2 regions of the Streptomyces sp. NBC_01190 genome follow, and region 2 is predicted to be linked to the other one. Evidence: riboswitches for the same ligand, from Rfam matches in the RefSeq annotation. Region 2 holds a riboswitch; the other holds the start of a gene.
The links. Region 2 has a riboswitch for cobalamin ahead of OG519_RS07000 (cobalamin biosynthesis protein). Riboswitches for the same ligand answer to the same signal wherever they lie in the genome.
Positions count from the first base shown of each region.

Region 1: another riboswitch for cobalamin. It lies ahead of OG519_RS00855 (CbtB-domain containing protein); the one in region 2 lies ahead of OG519_RS07000 (cobalamin biosynthesis protein).

Region 1 covers NZ_CP108580.1:185,582-192,744, forward strand. Annotated here, with positions in the region: gene OG519_RS00830 (HD domain-containing protein) at 1-308, opposite strand, end outside; gene OG519_RS00835 (cobalt-precorrin-6A reductase) at 454-1,200, opposite strand; gene cobF (precorrin-6A synthase (deacetylating)) at 1,200-1,973, opposite strand; gene OG519_RS00845 (hypothetical protein) at 1,970-2,776, opposite strand; gene OG519_RS00850 (CbtA family protein) at 2,773-3,633, opposite strand; gene OG519_RS00855 (CbtB-domain containing protein) at 3,665-3,880, opposite strand; cobalamin riboswitch at 3,914-4,046, opposite strand; gene OG519_RS00860 (putative protein N(5)-glutamine methyltransferase) at 4,126-4,884, opposite strand; gene OG519_RS00865 (glycoside hydrolase family 2 protein) at 5,208-7,163, opposite strand, start outside.
Region 2 covers NZ_CP108580.1:1,640,515-1,647,677, reverse strand. Annotated here, with positions in the region: gene OG519_RS07005 (cobyric acid synthase) at 1-1,330, opposite strand, end outside; gene OG519_RS07000 (cobalamin biosynthesis protein) at 1,327-2,271, opposite strand; cobalamin riboswitch at 2,401-2,530, opposite strand; gene OG519_RS06995 (hypothetical protein) at 2,659-2,856, opposite strand; gene OG519_RS06990 (inorganic phosphate transporter) at 2,878-4,209, opposite strand; gene OG519_RS06985 (NAD(P)/FAD-dependent oxidoreductase) at 4,463-5,851, opposite strand; gene OG519_RS06980 (alpha/beta hydrolase) at 6,489-7,163, shown strand, end outside.

The DNA of each region.
Region 1 (7,163 bases), 1.5 Mb from region 2:
ACGTCGTGGGACCGCAGGAAGCGGCGCGCCTCGTCGGCGCTGTCCACCTCGAAGCGGTGACCGCTGCGGTGGAAGCGCTCGGACAGGCCGAGGTCGTGGAACATGGCTCCGACGTAGAGCAGTTCGGGGTCGAAGCTCAGGTCCCGGCGCCGGCCCTGGAGACCGCCGAACCAGTAGACCCGCCGTGAGTGGTTGAAGATCAGCTCGTTCGTGGTGTCGCGCACCAGTTCGGTGGCCTCGCGGGCCAGCGCCGTGTCGGGTATGGCGATCCCGGCGACCTGGGCCGGTTCGGTCTGCTCGCTGCTCATCACTGCCACCTCCGCTGTTCCCCCGGTGGGCGGCCGTGGTCCGGGCGCCTGTCTCCAGCATCGGCGCGGAGCCGGCCGGCTGCCATGGCGGTACGGCCGGTTGTCCCACAGATCCGGCCGGGGCGGCCCGATCAGCGGCCCGGGATCAGGCCGGCCCGATGCGGGCGGCCAGCCAGGCCGCGGCCTCGGCCGGGGACGCGGCGGTGTCGACTCCGCCGGGCGGCGGCGGCCGGCGGATGATCAGCACGGGGATACCGGACGCGCGGGCCGCGGCGAGTTTGGGCGCGGTCGCCCCGCCGCCGCTGTCCTTGGTGACCAGCAGGTCGATGCGGTGCTCCCGCAGCAGCGCCGACTCGCCGGCGAGGGTGAAGGGGCCCCGGGCCAGCAGGACGCGGCAGTTCCGGGGCAGCGGCGGCGTGGGGTCCCGCACCATACGGGCCAGCAGGTGGAGGTCGAGTCCGGCGAAGACGGCCAGTTCCTGGCGGCCGATGGTGAGGAAGGCCCGGCTGCCCAGGGCCGGCGCCAGCGTGGCAGCGTGCCGGACGGTGTCCGCCCAGTGCCAGCGGTCGCCGGGACCCGGGGTCCAGCCGGGCCGGCGCAGCGCGAGCAGCGGGATGTCCGCCGCCGTGGCGGCCGCCGCGGCGTGCCGGCTGATCTCGGCGGCGAAGGGGTGGGTGGCGTCGATCATCGCGTGGATCCGTTCGGCGCGCAGCCAGGCGGTGAGACCGGCGGCTCCGCCGAAGCCGCCGCTGCGGCTCCGGCCGGCCGGCAGCCGCGGCTGGTCCGTGCGGCCGGCCAGCGAGCTGACGACGTCGAGCGCCGGGTCGCCGGCCAGCGCGTCGGCCAGTGCGCGGGCCTCCGCGGTGCCGCCGAGGATCAGGACCCGCCGCATCAGCGCGCGTCGGTCCTGCGCAGCAGATAGGTGTCCATGATCCAGCCCTTGCGGGTCCTGGCGTCGGCCCGGGCGGCGCGGATCCGGTCGGCCAGTGCCTCGTCCAGCGGGCCGGAGAGCAGGATCTCGTCCGGGGTGCCGAGGTACGCCCCCCAGTAGATGTGCAGATCCCGCCCGGTGAAGCGGCCGAAGGCCTGCTGCGCGTCGAGCATCACCACCACGTCGTCGGCGCCCTCGGGCAGGCCCTCGTCGGCGAGCCGGCGGCCGGTGGTGATCCGCACCGGCCGCCCGACCTGGTTGAGGCCGACGCGGTGCTTGGCGGCGAGCGTGGAGACGCTGCTGATGCCGGGTACGACGGTCCAGTCGAAGTCCTGGCCGCCGCGTGCGCGCACCTCGTCCAGGATGCCCAGCGTGCTGTCGTAGAGGGCCGGGTCACCCCAGACCAGGAAGGCGCCGTGGGCACCGTCGGGCAGTTCGTCGGCGATCAGCCGCTGGTAGACATCGGCCCGGCGCCGCCGCCAGTCGTCCACCGCGGGCGCGTACGACGCCGAAGGGGCGGTGCGGTCGCGTTCCGGGTCGCGGGCGACGACCACCCGGTGGTCCCGGCGGGCGTGCCGGTCGAGGATCAGCTCCCGCAGGCCCACCAGATCGGCCTTCTCCTCCCCCTTGTCGAGCAGGAAGAACACATCGGTACGGCCCAGGGCGCCCACCGCCTGAAGGGTGAGCTGCTCGGGGTCGCCGGCGCCGATACCTATGACGTAGATCCGCTTCACGAGGCGGAGTCTGGCACACCGCGCGCCGGGGACCGCGGGGCGAGGGCGCAGTCGCCGCAGAGCGGGCCGTCGCGGCCGGGGGCGGCGCGGTAGATCAGACAGCAGCTACGGCGGCGCAACGCGCCGCCCTCGGTGCTGCTCGCGCCGGCGAGCGGCGCGCGGCCCAGCAGCAGCCCGGCGAACGCCCGGGTGCTGGTCGCCCGTTCCGGCCGCCGCGCGGCGAGTGTCACCGCCGCGCCGCCCACCGCCGAGGCGGTGTTGCCGCGCAGGATGTGCCGGGAGACCCCGAACGGGCCGAACGCGGCGGCCAGTTCCGCCAGCGCTCCGGCCATCAGCCGGGCCGCGAGCAGTTCGGCGAGATCCTCGGCCGACCGGCACGCGGGACCGAGCGCGCCCACCGGCAGCGCCAGCGGTACGGGCCCGCCGAGCACCGGCCGCCAGCGGACCTCGCTCAGCGGGAAGACAAGCGGGCGGTGGGCGAGCACCGCGGCGGCCAGCGCGGGCGAGACCAGCCGGGCGGCCAGTCCCAGGTGCGCGACCGAGGCGGCGACGCGGGTCTCGACCGCCTCGGCCGGCTGCCCTCCCGCCGCGGCGAGCCACTCCCGTACGGCCTCGACCCGCGCGGCCAACAGCGGTGCGGACAGGGGCTGCCAGTCCAGGTCCCGCGCGTCGGACGGTGAGGGGGCCGGTTCCGTTCCCGGAGCCGGCCGGGCTTCCCAGGCGAAGAAGGCGCCGAGCGCGGCGATCTGCTCGATCACCGCGCTCGGCGGACCTGCGATGGGCTGCGGCCCGGCGGCGCTCACGCGGGGACCGGCGCCGGCTTCCGCGTGGCGGAGGTGTCCGGGCGCGGGTTCAGCAGCCGGTCGGCGAGGGGCGCGTAGACCAGTCCGATCACCGACCAGAGCAGCAGTTGGGCGAGGACCGAGTAAAAGCGGAAGGAGAAGAGCACGTCGGCGGGGAAGCCCGGATAGACGATGTCGCCCTTGGGGTCCTTCAGCGGCAGGGGTGTCTCGGTGCTGTGGTTGCCGAAGTTCTCCTTGTTGTAGGCGAGATGGCCGAGCGACGGCAGCAGCAGCATCACGACGCCGGTCGCGACGACGAAGGCGGCGCCCGCCAGCAGCACGGCGTTCCAGCTGCCGAACCGCGGCTGGAGGCGTTTGCCGAGCCAGGCGGCCCCGACGAGGAAGGCCACCGAGCACACCACCATGATCAGGTACAGGCCGCTGCGGGCCTTGATGGTCTCCTCGTGCCCGATCGCCGGCGGGTTGGCCGGGTACTTCAGGAAGGGCACCAGATAGATGCCGAGGAAGCCGCCGCCCGCGAGGAGCAGCGACAGCCCGCGCGGGCGGACTCCGCCGACCCGGCCGAGGCAGACGGCGTAGGCGACGGCGAAGAGCGCGCCCATCGCCATCCCGAAGACGATGAGGCCGACGCCGACACCGACGTCGGCCTGGATGGTGCGGCTGAAGATGTCGGGGCCCGCCGCCTCCGCGGGCACCCCGGCCGCCTTGTCGAGCGCGGCCTGCGCCGCGTCACGACCGCTCTCGTAGTCGATGGCCTTGCTGATCCAGGGCTCCGCGAAGATCCGGGCGAAGAGGAAGGTGAGCAGGCCACCGACTGCGCCGGCCAACAGACCGCGCAGTATCAGCTTCTTTTCCATTGTTCTTTCCGTGTCCGGTTGGCGCCGCGCGTCAGTGGCAGGGGAAGCCGAGGAAGTGGCGGGCGTCGTGCACGAACTCGTGGATGTGCGTGTCGTTGCCGAACACGGAGACGGCGCCTTGGTCCACGCCGATGAAGTAGTAGGCGGCGAGCGCTACGAGCGCGGTGCCGACGAGCCAGACCACGGCTTTGGAGACCGGCAGGACAACCGGTGTCGCGGCCGGACGGGGAGAGGAAACGCTGCTCACGGTGGGCCCTCCTTGGGGGATCGTGCGTCCCTGTTCATGGGCGTCGTGATGGGTGGGTGTCTGACTCCCCTGCCGTCTGTCGGCGGCGGGCTCACAGTGGCGCGACCGTGCTGGATTCCCACCAGCTTCCCCACATCATCACTACACCCAGAGGGTAGGCGCCCCTTCCACTGCGCGTCAATCGGATCGCCTTGGCGACAAGGGAAGATGTCCCTGGTCGCAGGGGTGGAGCCGGGTCCGCGGGGTCAGTTGAGCGGCCGGGTGCCGACCACCACGGTCGCGTACAGCTCCTCGTCGGTGGCGAGCCGCGGTTCGAGACCGCCCGCGCGGACGATCTCGACGGCTCGCGCGGCCTGGGCTTCGCCGGTCTCGAAGACCAGGGCGCCGCCGGGGGTGAGCCAGTCGCGGGCCTCGGCGGCGACCCGGCGCAGCACGTCAAGGCCGTCGGGACCCCCGTCGAGGGCCATGCGCGCCTCGTGGTCGCGTGCCTCCGGCGGCAGCAGGGCGACCGAATCGCTCGGCACGTAGGGGACGTTGGCGGCGAGTACGGCCACCCGGCCGCGCAGCCGGTCGGGCAGGGGGGTGAAGAGGTCACCGTGGTGGACCTGGCCGCCGATCGGCAGCACATTGCGGCGGGCGCAGACCACCGCGGCCGGGTCGAGGTCGGCGGCGTGCAACTCCACGCCGTCCACGGCCGCGGCCAGCGCGACACCGAGCGCGCCGGAGCCGCAGCACAGGTCGACCACCAGCGCGCCGGGCTCGGCGAGGGCGACGGCCACGCCGAGCAGGAACTCGCTGCGGCGGCGGGGGACGAAGACCCCGGGGTCGACCGCGATCCGCAGCGAGCCGAACTCGGCCCAGCCGAGGACGTGTTCGAGCGGCAGGCCGCCGGCCCGCCGTTCCACCATGTCCCGCAGCCGGTCGGGATCGGCGGCCTCGGCGAGCAGCAGCCGCGCCTCGTCCTCGGCGAAGACGCAGCCGGCCGCCCGCAGCCGGCCGACCACGGAAGCCAAAGTAGGAGGTGCAAGTGGTACAAGGGACGTGGGCGGCGCAACTGGCGCGGGCGACAGGGGCGGCGGGGGCACGGGGGCCGACGCCGCGGGCGCCGGAGCGTTGGCCGTAGAGGCGGTCGCTGTCACGGGGAGGTCCTGCATCGGAGCCTTTCGGGAAGCCTGCGGGCGTCTCCCGGTACCGCGTGGCGGCTGATCGTCAGGCCGCGCGGCCGTACGGCGGGAACACCCGTCCTGAACTGGCGGTAATCGGTCCCACCTCCTCAGCTCGTCTCCGCGCCCGGTTCGGCGCGAGCCACCAACCTACCCCACCCCGGTCAGCGGCCGGGATCAGGTTGGGCCGGCCGGACCGCCGAGTTGACGCAGAAGAGGGCCGCCACCGCGGCCGCCGCGGTCGGCCGCTCCCAGCCGCGTACCGTGATCGTCACGCTCTCCCCCGGCAGCAGCGTGGTCAGGCCCCGGTCCGCGGTGGCGGTCGGAGCGAGCCGGTCGGCTTGGAGCAGCAGGTCCCGCAGCAGGGTGCGGGCGGTGACGGTGACGGTGACCGCGGCGCCATCGGTGTCCCCGTCGTCGGCGGCCGCGGTGGCGGAGGCGGTGGTGTGGGCGGCGGCCACCGCGACGTCCCAGCGCGGCGCCGGATAGGCGAAGTCCTTGTCGCGGGCCGCGAACCACAGCGCGCGCAGCCCGTCCGCCTCGACGGTCAGCAGTTCCTTGTCGCTGCTGGGCGGCGGGCACAGCTCCCGCGGTACGGGGACGGTGGCGACGGCGCGGGCGGCCGCGGTGAACGGCAGCCGCGCCTCGGCGAGCACCGCCCCGTCCACCGCGACTCTGCGCAGGACGGCTGTGCCCGGCCAGTCCCGCGCGGTCTGGTTGATCAGCGCCACGGCGAGCCCGTCCGATCCCCCCGACCCCTCCCCTCCGTCTATTCCATCCGTTCTGTCGGGTCCTTCGCCATCAACGGCGTGCCGCCGCACCGTCACGAGCCGGTCGGCGTAGAGCCGCTTCAGCTCGTGGTAGAGCGGCTTCTCCCGCCCGTCGCCGTCGATCGCGGCCCAGGAGGTCACCGGCCAGCAGTCGTTGAGCTGCCAGACGACGGTGCCGGCGCAGGCCGGCCAGTGCGAGCGCCAGTGCTCGATGCCGGTGGCGATGGCGCGGGCCTGGTTGACCTGGGTGAGGTAGTGCCAGGTGTCGAAGTCCGCCGGGACCGGGAAGTGGCGGGCCAGGCCACGGGCGAGCTTGCCGTTGCCGTCCCCGGCCTTCTGGTGGTGGAGCATGCCTGGCGAGTCGGGGGCGAGCGGCTCGTCACTCAGCGCGCGGCGGGCCGTCGCGTATGCCGGTGGTGCCTGCCAGCCGAACTCGGCGACGAAGCGGGGCACGCTGTCCAGGTAGTCGGTGTAGTCGGTGCGGTTCCAGACGTCCCAGGAGTGGGCGGTGCCGTGGCCGGGGTCGTTGGGGTGGTGGTCCCAGGACCCGGACCAGGGGCTGCCGGCCCAGTAGGGCCGCGTCGGGTCGGTCTCGGCGACCACCCTGGGCAGCAGGCCGAGGTAGTAGCCCTCGCCCCAGGAGTCACCGGCCAGGTCCTGCTCCCACTCCCAGTCGCGGAAGCCCCAGAGGTTCTCGTTGTTGCCGTTCCAGAGGACGAGGCTGGGGTGCGGGGTGAGCCGGGCCACGTTCTCCCGTGCCTCGGCCTCGATCTCGCCGCGCAGCGGCTGCTCCTCCGGGTAGGCGGCGCAGGCGAACGGGAAGTCCTGCCAGACCAGCAGCCCGAGTTCGTCGCAGACGGCGTAGAAGGCGTCGCTCTCGTAGAGGCCGCCACCCCAGACCCTGATCAGGTCGACGCCGGCCGCGGCGGCCTGGGTGAGGCGGCGGCGGTAGCGGGCGGCGTCGACGCGGGTGGGCAGCACGTCGTCGGGGATCCAGTTGACGCCGCGGGCGAAGACGGGGGTGCCGTTGACAACGAGGGTGAAGGCGCTGCCCTGCTCGTCCGGGGACGTGTCGAGGACGACATCGCGGAAACCGACGCGGTGGTGATCGCGGTCGAGTTCGCCGGAGGCGTCGAGCAGGATGATCTCGCAGTCGTACAGCGGCTGTTCGCCGTAGCCGCGGGGCCACCACAGGGCGGGGTCGGGGACCTCGGCGGTCACGACGGCCCGGTCGGCGCCGGCCGGCACCTCGGCCTCCACGCGGGTCTCCCCCACCCGCAGCCGCACGGTCAGCGGGCGGTCGGCGCCGGCGGTGGTCCGCTCGATCGCCAGGCGGACCTCGACGCGGCC
Region 2 (7,163 bases):
CGGCGGCCACCTCCCGCAGGAACGCCCGGCGGAAGCCGTCGCTCTCCAGCGAGCCGTGCCAGTGGGTGCCCCAGACCGGCCCGACCCGGCAGCCGTCGAGGAACTCCTCGTAGCCGCCGTGCAGTTCGGCCACCCCGTGGTGGATCTCGTAGCCCGCCACCGGCTCGCCGTAGGCGGCGCCCACCGGCCGGGCCAGGGTCTTCTCGGCGGCGAACCGCACCCGGACCGGCAGCAGACCGAGGCCCGGCACCGTACCCGCCCTCGACTCCACGTCGTCCTCGATGAGTTCACCGAGGATCTGGAAGCCGCCGCACACGCCGAGCACCGGCCGCCCGGCCGCGGCCCGCTCCTTGACGGCGTCGGCCAGGCCCCGGGCGGTGAGCCACTCCAGCGCCCTGACCGTGCCGCGGGTGCCGGGCAGCACCACCAGATCGGCGTCCGCCAGCTCCTCCGGACGGTCCACGAACCGTACGAGGACGCCGGGTTCGGCGGCGAGCGCGTCCACGTCGGTGAAGTTGGACATCAACGGCACGGCCACCACGGCGACCCGCAGGATGTCCGCGCCGAGCGGCGCGGCCACCGCCGACTCGCGTACGGCGCCGCGCATCGACACCCGCAGGCCGTCCTCCTCGTCGATGCCCAGACCGTGGCTGTAGGGCAGCACGCCGAGGGTCGGCCGGCCGGTGAGGCCGCGCAGCATGTCGAGGCCGGGCTGGAGCAGGGCCGGATCGCCGCGGAACTTGTTGACCACATAGCCGCAGACCAGGTCCTGGTCCGCGGGCGAGAGCAGCGCGGTGGTGCCGAAGAAGGAGGCGAAGACCCCGCCGCGGTCGATGTCGCCGACCACCAGGGTGGGCAGCCGGCCGCGGCGGGCCAGCGCCATGTTCACGATGTCGGTACGGCGCAGGTTGATCTCGGCCGGGCTGCCGGCGCCTTCGCAGATCACCGTGTCGTAGCGCGCGCCCAACTCCTCCAGGCACCCCACCACCGTGTCGAGCAACTCGCCCTGCCTGCCGCCGTGGTAGCCGCGCGCGCTCAACTCGCCCACCGGCTTGCCCAGCACGATCACCTGACTGCTCCGGTCGCTGCCCGGCTTCAGCAGCACGGGGTTCATCAGCGCCGACGGCTCCACCCTCGCGGCTTGGGCCTGCATCGCCTGGGCCCGGCCGATCTCGGCTCCCTCCCGGGTCACAAAGGAGTTCAGCGACATGTTCTGCCCCTTGAACGGGGCGACCCGCACCCCTCTTCGCACCAGGAACCGGCAGATCCCGGCGGTGACCACGCTCTTGCCGGCGTCGCTGGTGGTCCCGGCGATCAGCAGACCCTTCATCGGGCGGCTCCTTCCGGCCCCAGGGCCGACAGTGCGGTCGACACCGCGAGCGCGAGCGCGCCCACGCGGCGGGAGAGCCGGACGGCCCTGGCGATGTCCGCGACCGTCGGGGCGGGAAAGGACGCGCCGAGGACCGGGCGGTGTTCGACCCGGCCTTCGTAGGAGAGCGTGCCGCCGAGTCGGCGGCGCAGGGCCCCGGCGAAGGCGGCCTCGACGGGGCCCGCGTTGGGGCTCGGATGGAACCGGGCGTCCCGGCGCCAGGTGCGGAGCGCCGATCCGGGATGCGGTCCCGCCAGCACCGCGAGCGTCGCGGTGAGCCGGGCGCCGGGATAGCCGAGGACGTCGTCGAGCCGGGCCGAGGCCCAGCCGAAGCGGCGGAAGCGGGGGGACTTGTGGCCGACCATGGCGTCCAGGGTGTTGGCCGCGCGGAAGCCGACGAGCCCGGGCACCCCGCCGACCGCGCCCCACACCAGAGCGCCCACCACGGCGTCGGAGGTGTTCTCGGCGACCGACTCCACCACCGCCCGCGCGATGCCGTCCGCGTCCAGCGCCAGCGGGTCCCGGCCGCACAGCCGGGGGAGCAGCTCGCGGGCGCCGGCCAGGTCGCCCGCCTCCAGCGCCGCCGCGACCCCCGCCGCCTCCCGGGCCAGCGAAGTGCCGCCGAGCACCGACCAGGTGGCCAGCGCGGTCAGGGCGACCGACAGCGCGGCGCAGGACCGTACGGCGTTTTTCGCCAGCACCGCGGCGCCGACCGCCCCGCCGGCGCACAGGGTCGTGTACACCGCGCCGCTGCCCCGGTCGTCCCGCCACATCCGGCGCTCCAACGCGCCGGCCGCCCGCCCGAATCCGGCGACGGGATGGCCGCGGCGCGGATCACCGGCGAGCAGGTCGCCGAGGAAGCCGAGCACGGCACCGTACGCGAACACGCGATCGGCACGCACTCGCTCAGCCCGCCGTCGCGCTCCGCGCGGACCAGCCGTCGAGGCCTTCAGGTATCGGTGCGCGCGTGCCGGGCATGCGTTAGGTCCTCACTCAGGGTCCGCGCCCTGGCTCGACGTGACCGGCGGTGAGAGTCTCCTGGCTCCCGGATCGACGCGCTCCCCGCCTTCCAGCCGGCGGACCGGCCGTGACGTACGGGTCGGGAGCGCGCTCCCCGGTGACAGTGGCGGGACCGCGCCGGATTCGCACCGGACTTCCTCTCCTGCCGCCGTATGGCTCCCGGCAGTTCACCACGCCCGCCAAACCGCGTCAACTCGCCCTTGACCTGCGCGGACGGAGCGTGGCGGGGTCCACCCGCCGGCGCGGTGCCCCGGACCAGCCAACCGGGGTCACGCGACGATGAGTTGGATGCCGTAGCCGATCGCGGCCGCGCAGGCGGCGAAGCAGAGGCAGGCGCCGGCCCGGGGCAGGGCGGCGGTCGGCCGGGACAGGCCGACCACGCCGAGGGTGAAGATCCCCACCAGGCCCACGGTCGAAACCAGGGTGACGACGAGGACGGTGCCGAGGGCGTGCCAGTCGATGGTCATGAGGAGTCCTTGGCGGGGGAGTCAGGCGGTGGTGGGCGCGGAGTTGGCGGGGCCGGGAGCCGGGGCGGAGAGCGGAGCCGGGGTGGTGGCCGTGGGGGGTTTGACGGCCGTGGTCGGTTTGCCGGGCGGCGCCACCGGAGCGGCGGTCCGGCCGGTCGCCGCCTGGCCGGGAAGCCCGGTTGCCGAGAGGCGCGTGGCCCGGGTGTTGGCGGGCGTCTTCACCAGCGTCACCGGCGTCACCGGCGCCGGCTCGGGGTCGTTGACGTTGGCGTGGGTGACCGGCTCGCGCCGGGCCGCCGCCCGGACCGCCACGCAGGCGGCGAGGGCGAGAGCGGCGACCAGGCCGACTCCCCAGGCACCCCGGTCGGCGAGCAGCGCCGCGCCCGCCGCGACGAGTCCGGCGGCCGGCAGCGTCAGGCCCCAGCCCGCGGCCATCCGGCCCGCGGTGCTCCACCGCACCACCCCGCCGCGCCGCCCGATCCCGGCGCCCATCACCGCGCCCGAGCAGACCTGGGTGGTGGACAGCGCGAAGCCGAGGTGGGAGGAGGCGAGGATGGTGACGGCGGCGCCGGTCTGGGCGCTGAATCCCTGCGGCGGCTCGATGTCGGTGAGGCCCCGGCCCATGGTGCGGATGATCCGCCAGCCGCCCAGATACGTACCGAGCGCGATCGCGCTGCCGGCCGAGACGATCACCCACAACGGCGGGTCGGAGTGCGGGGCGATCGCGCCGCCGGTGATCAGCGCGAGGGTGATCACGCCCATCGTCTTCTGCGCGTCGTTGGTGCCGTGGGCCAGGGAGACCAGCGCCGCCGAGGCGATCTGCCCGGCCCGGTAGCCCTTGGCGGTCGCCGCCGGGTCCGCCCGCCGGCTCAGCCGGTAGGTGAGGCGGGTGGCGAGCGTCGCGGCGAGCCCCGCAACGACCGGCGCGGCCACCGCCGGGATCAGGACCTTCATGACGACCGCGTCACCGTTGACCCCGTGCGTGCCGACCGAGACGAGGGTCGCGCCGATCAGGCCGCCGAAGAGCGCGTGCGACGAGCTGGACGGCAGCCCGGCCAGCCAGGTGAGCAGATTCCACAGGATGGCGCCGACCAGGCCGGCGAAGATCACCTCGGGGCGGACGCCGGCGGATTCGTCGATGATGCCGCCCGAGATGGTCTTGGCCACCTCGACCGACAGGAAGGCGCCGAGCAGGTTGAGGACGGCGGACATGCCCACCGCCGTCCTGGGCCCCATGGCGCCGGTGGAGATGGTGGTGGCCATCGCGTTCGCGGTGTCGTGGAAGCCGTTGGTGAAGTCGAACACGAGCGCGGTGGCGATCACGATTCCGATCAGGAGCGTGATGTGTTCCATGGACCCAGGATTCGTTCGGTCGGGAAGGGGCGAGCCGACCGTACGGAGATCTGATGAACGGAAGGTGAACTGGGGTCGTCTTCGCGGTGCTGATATGAACGGGTTGTAAACGTGGAGGTAAGGCGGCCGGAACGGCAGCGGAACGGAGCCGGAACGGGGGTTGCGGATGTTGCTGCCCGACGCCGTTGGCCGGGTCGGCCGGGTCAGCCGGGTGGGTGGGCCCGGTGGATCGGCCGGGTCGCCGGGCGCCGGGTCAGTGGCCGGTGAGGCGGTCGGTGAGCCGCGCCAGCGGGTGGGTGGCGGCGCTCTGGCCGGTCGACTCGCGCCGGTCGGCCGCCCGGTAGGCCGCGTACACCCCGTGCACCGCCGCCCAGCGGAAGGGCTCCGGCTCCCAGCGCCGTACCCGGTGGCCCACCCAGGGCAGCCCGGTCAGCTCGGTCGGGCCGCCCTGCCCGGAGTCGAGCCGGACCAGGTCCCGCAGGGTGCGGGCGGCCAGATTGGCGGTGGCCACCCCGCTGCCGACATAGCCGCCGGCCCAGCCGAGCCCGGTGGTCCGGTCCAGATGGACGCTCGCGCACCAGTCCCTGGGAACCCCCAGTACGCCGGACCAGGCGTGGTCCACCGCGGCGTCGGCCGTCGCGGGGAAGAAGCGCACCAGGATCGCGCGGAGCGCGGCCACCGTAGCCGCCGAGGTGCTCCCGTCGTTGTCGGTACGGGAGCCGAAGCGGTACGGCACGCCCCGGCCGCCCAGCGCGATCCGGTCGTCGGCGGTCCGCTGGGCGTACATATAGGCGTGCGCCATGTCGCCCAGGGTCTCCCGGCCCTCCCAGCCGATCGCCGCCCACACCGCGGCGGGCAGCGGCTCGGTGGCGATCATCGAGGAGTTCATCGGCAGCCAGGTGCGGCGATGGCCCGGCAGCGCGGCGGTGAAGCCCTCGGTGCAGCGCAGGAGGTAAGGCGCGCGGACCGTGCCGTACGGCGTCACCGCCGCGTGGGGGCGGATTCGGTCCACCGGGGTGGACTCGTGGACGATCACGCCGAGCCGTTCCGCCGCCTCGGCCAGCCCCCGCACGAGCTTCGCCGGGTGCACACGGGCGCCGTGCGGTGTCCAGGTCCCGCCGAGGGTGCCGGCCACCCGGATCCGGTCCGCCGACTCCGCCGCGCCCAGCAGCAGGCGGTCCTTCTCGCCGAAGGCGGTCTCCGTCTCGTGATACGCCGTGAGCCGTGCCAACTGGGCGGGGGTGCGGGCCACTTCCAGTACGCCGCCGTGCTCGATGTCCGCCTCGACGCCCTCCTCGGCGGCCACCCGGACCACCTCGCCCACCGTGTCGTTCATCGCCCGCTGGAGGGCGACCGCGGCGTCGTGGCCGTGCAGGGCCGCGTAGCGGTCGCGGCCCGCGATGCCGTTGTAGAGCCAGCCGCCGTTGCGGCCGGAGGCGCCGTAGCCGCAGAAGCGGGCCTCCAGGACGACGATCCGCAGCGAGGGTGCCGCCTTCTTCAGGTAGTACGCCGTCCACAGCCCGGTGTAGCCGCCGCCGACGATCACCACATCGGCGTCCGTGTCGCCCGCCAGGGGTGCGCGCGGGACGGGGAGGCCGGTGGCCGCGTACCAGAAGGAGACGCCGCCGTTGACGGTGGGCATAGTCGCACCTGCGAATCCGTAGCGGGTTTGTGAGCTGGCCTGGCGGTATGTCCGGGGGGTGCGCCCGAGGGTCCGGCGCCCCGGGGCCCCGTGGCCGGGACGCTACTGCCGCGCCGGCCACCCGGGCAATGAGCCGACGCCTCGACCTTGGGGTCGGCGGTGCCCCTCCAGGGGCGCGAGGACCTGCGCGCTCGGGTTGTCACCGGCCGGGTGGGGCTGTTGCTGTCGTTTCCGGACCACCGGCCGGTGGTGGATTCCTCGCGCAGTTCCTCGCGCCCCTTGCGGGGCCCGTGCTGCGCCTTGCGGTCCTTTGCCGTGCTCGCGTCGACTCTGCGGTCGGCGGTGCCCCCTCAGGGGCGCGAGGAACTGCGCGCTCGGCCGCCGCGCGCCCGCGGGTCGTCACCGGCCGGGTGGGGCTGTTGCTGCCGCCCCCGGTCCACCGGCCGGTGGCCGGTTGCTCGCGCCGTTCCTCGCGCCCCTTTGGGGCACGGTGCCCCCAGGGGTGCGAGGAACCGCGCGCTCGGTCGCGGCGGGCCCGTGGGGCGGCACCCGGCCCGGAGGGGGTGGGCCGAATTCGCTGACCGCCGGAGGCCACAGGCATTGGCAGGTAGGCCCTCATGCGCCCACACTGGAAGTGATGCGCTTGCGAACCGCCGTGGTCATCGCGGCCACAACCGTGGTGGGTGCCGGTACGGCCGCGTTGGCGGCGGGCCGGTACGGGAGCGCCCTCGCGCTCAAACCGGCCGTCGCCGGGCCCATGCCCGGCAGCCTGCTCAGGGTGCGCGCGGTCAGCCGGGACGAAGTGGTGCTCGACCGCGGCGCGGCCTCCGCGCGGCCCGGCGTCTACGGCCTGGCCGGCATAGGCGTGCACGCCACCGTCGGCCGGGTGGTCGACGAGACCGCCCACTCCGTCACCCGCCGACTGCTCCGCACCGACAAGGGCCGGCTCGCCAAGGACACCTACGTACGGATCACCCCGCAGGTCTACACCGGCGACCCGGGCAGCGCCCTCGCCCTGGAGTACGAGGACGTCCAGGTGCCCGGCGAACTCGGCCCGATGCCCGCCTGGCTCCTGCCCGCCCCGCGCGGCACCTGGGTGATCGCGGTGCACGGCGCCGGCGCCTCCCGCGCGGACACCCTGAACGTGGTCCCCACCCTGCACCGCTTCGGCCTGCCCGTGCTCGTCCCGGCCTACCGCAACGACCCCGGCGCCCCCGCGTCCCCCGACCACCTGGGCCACCTCGGCGACACCGAGTGGCACGACCTGGACGCCGCCATGCGCTACGCCGTCGACCAGGGCGCCGAGCGGATC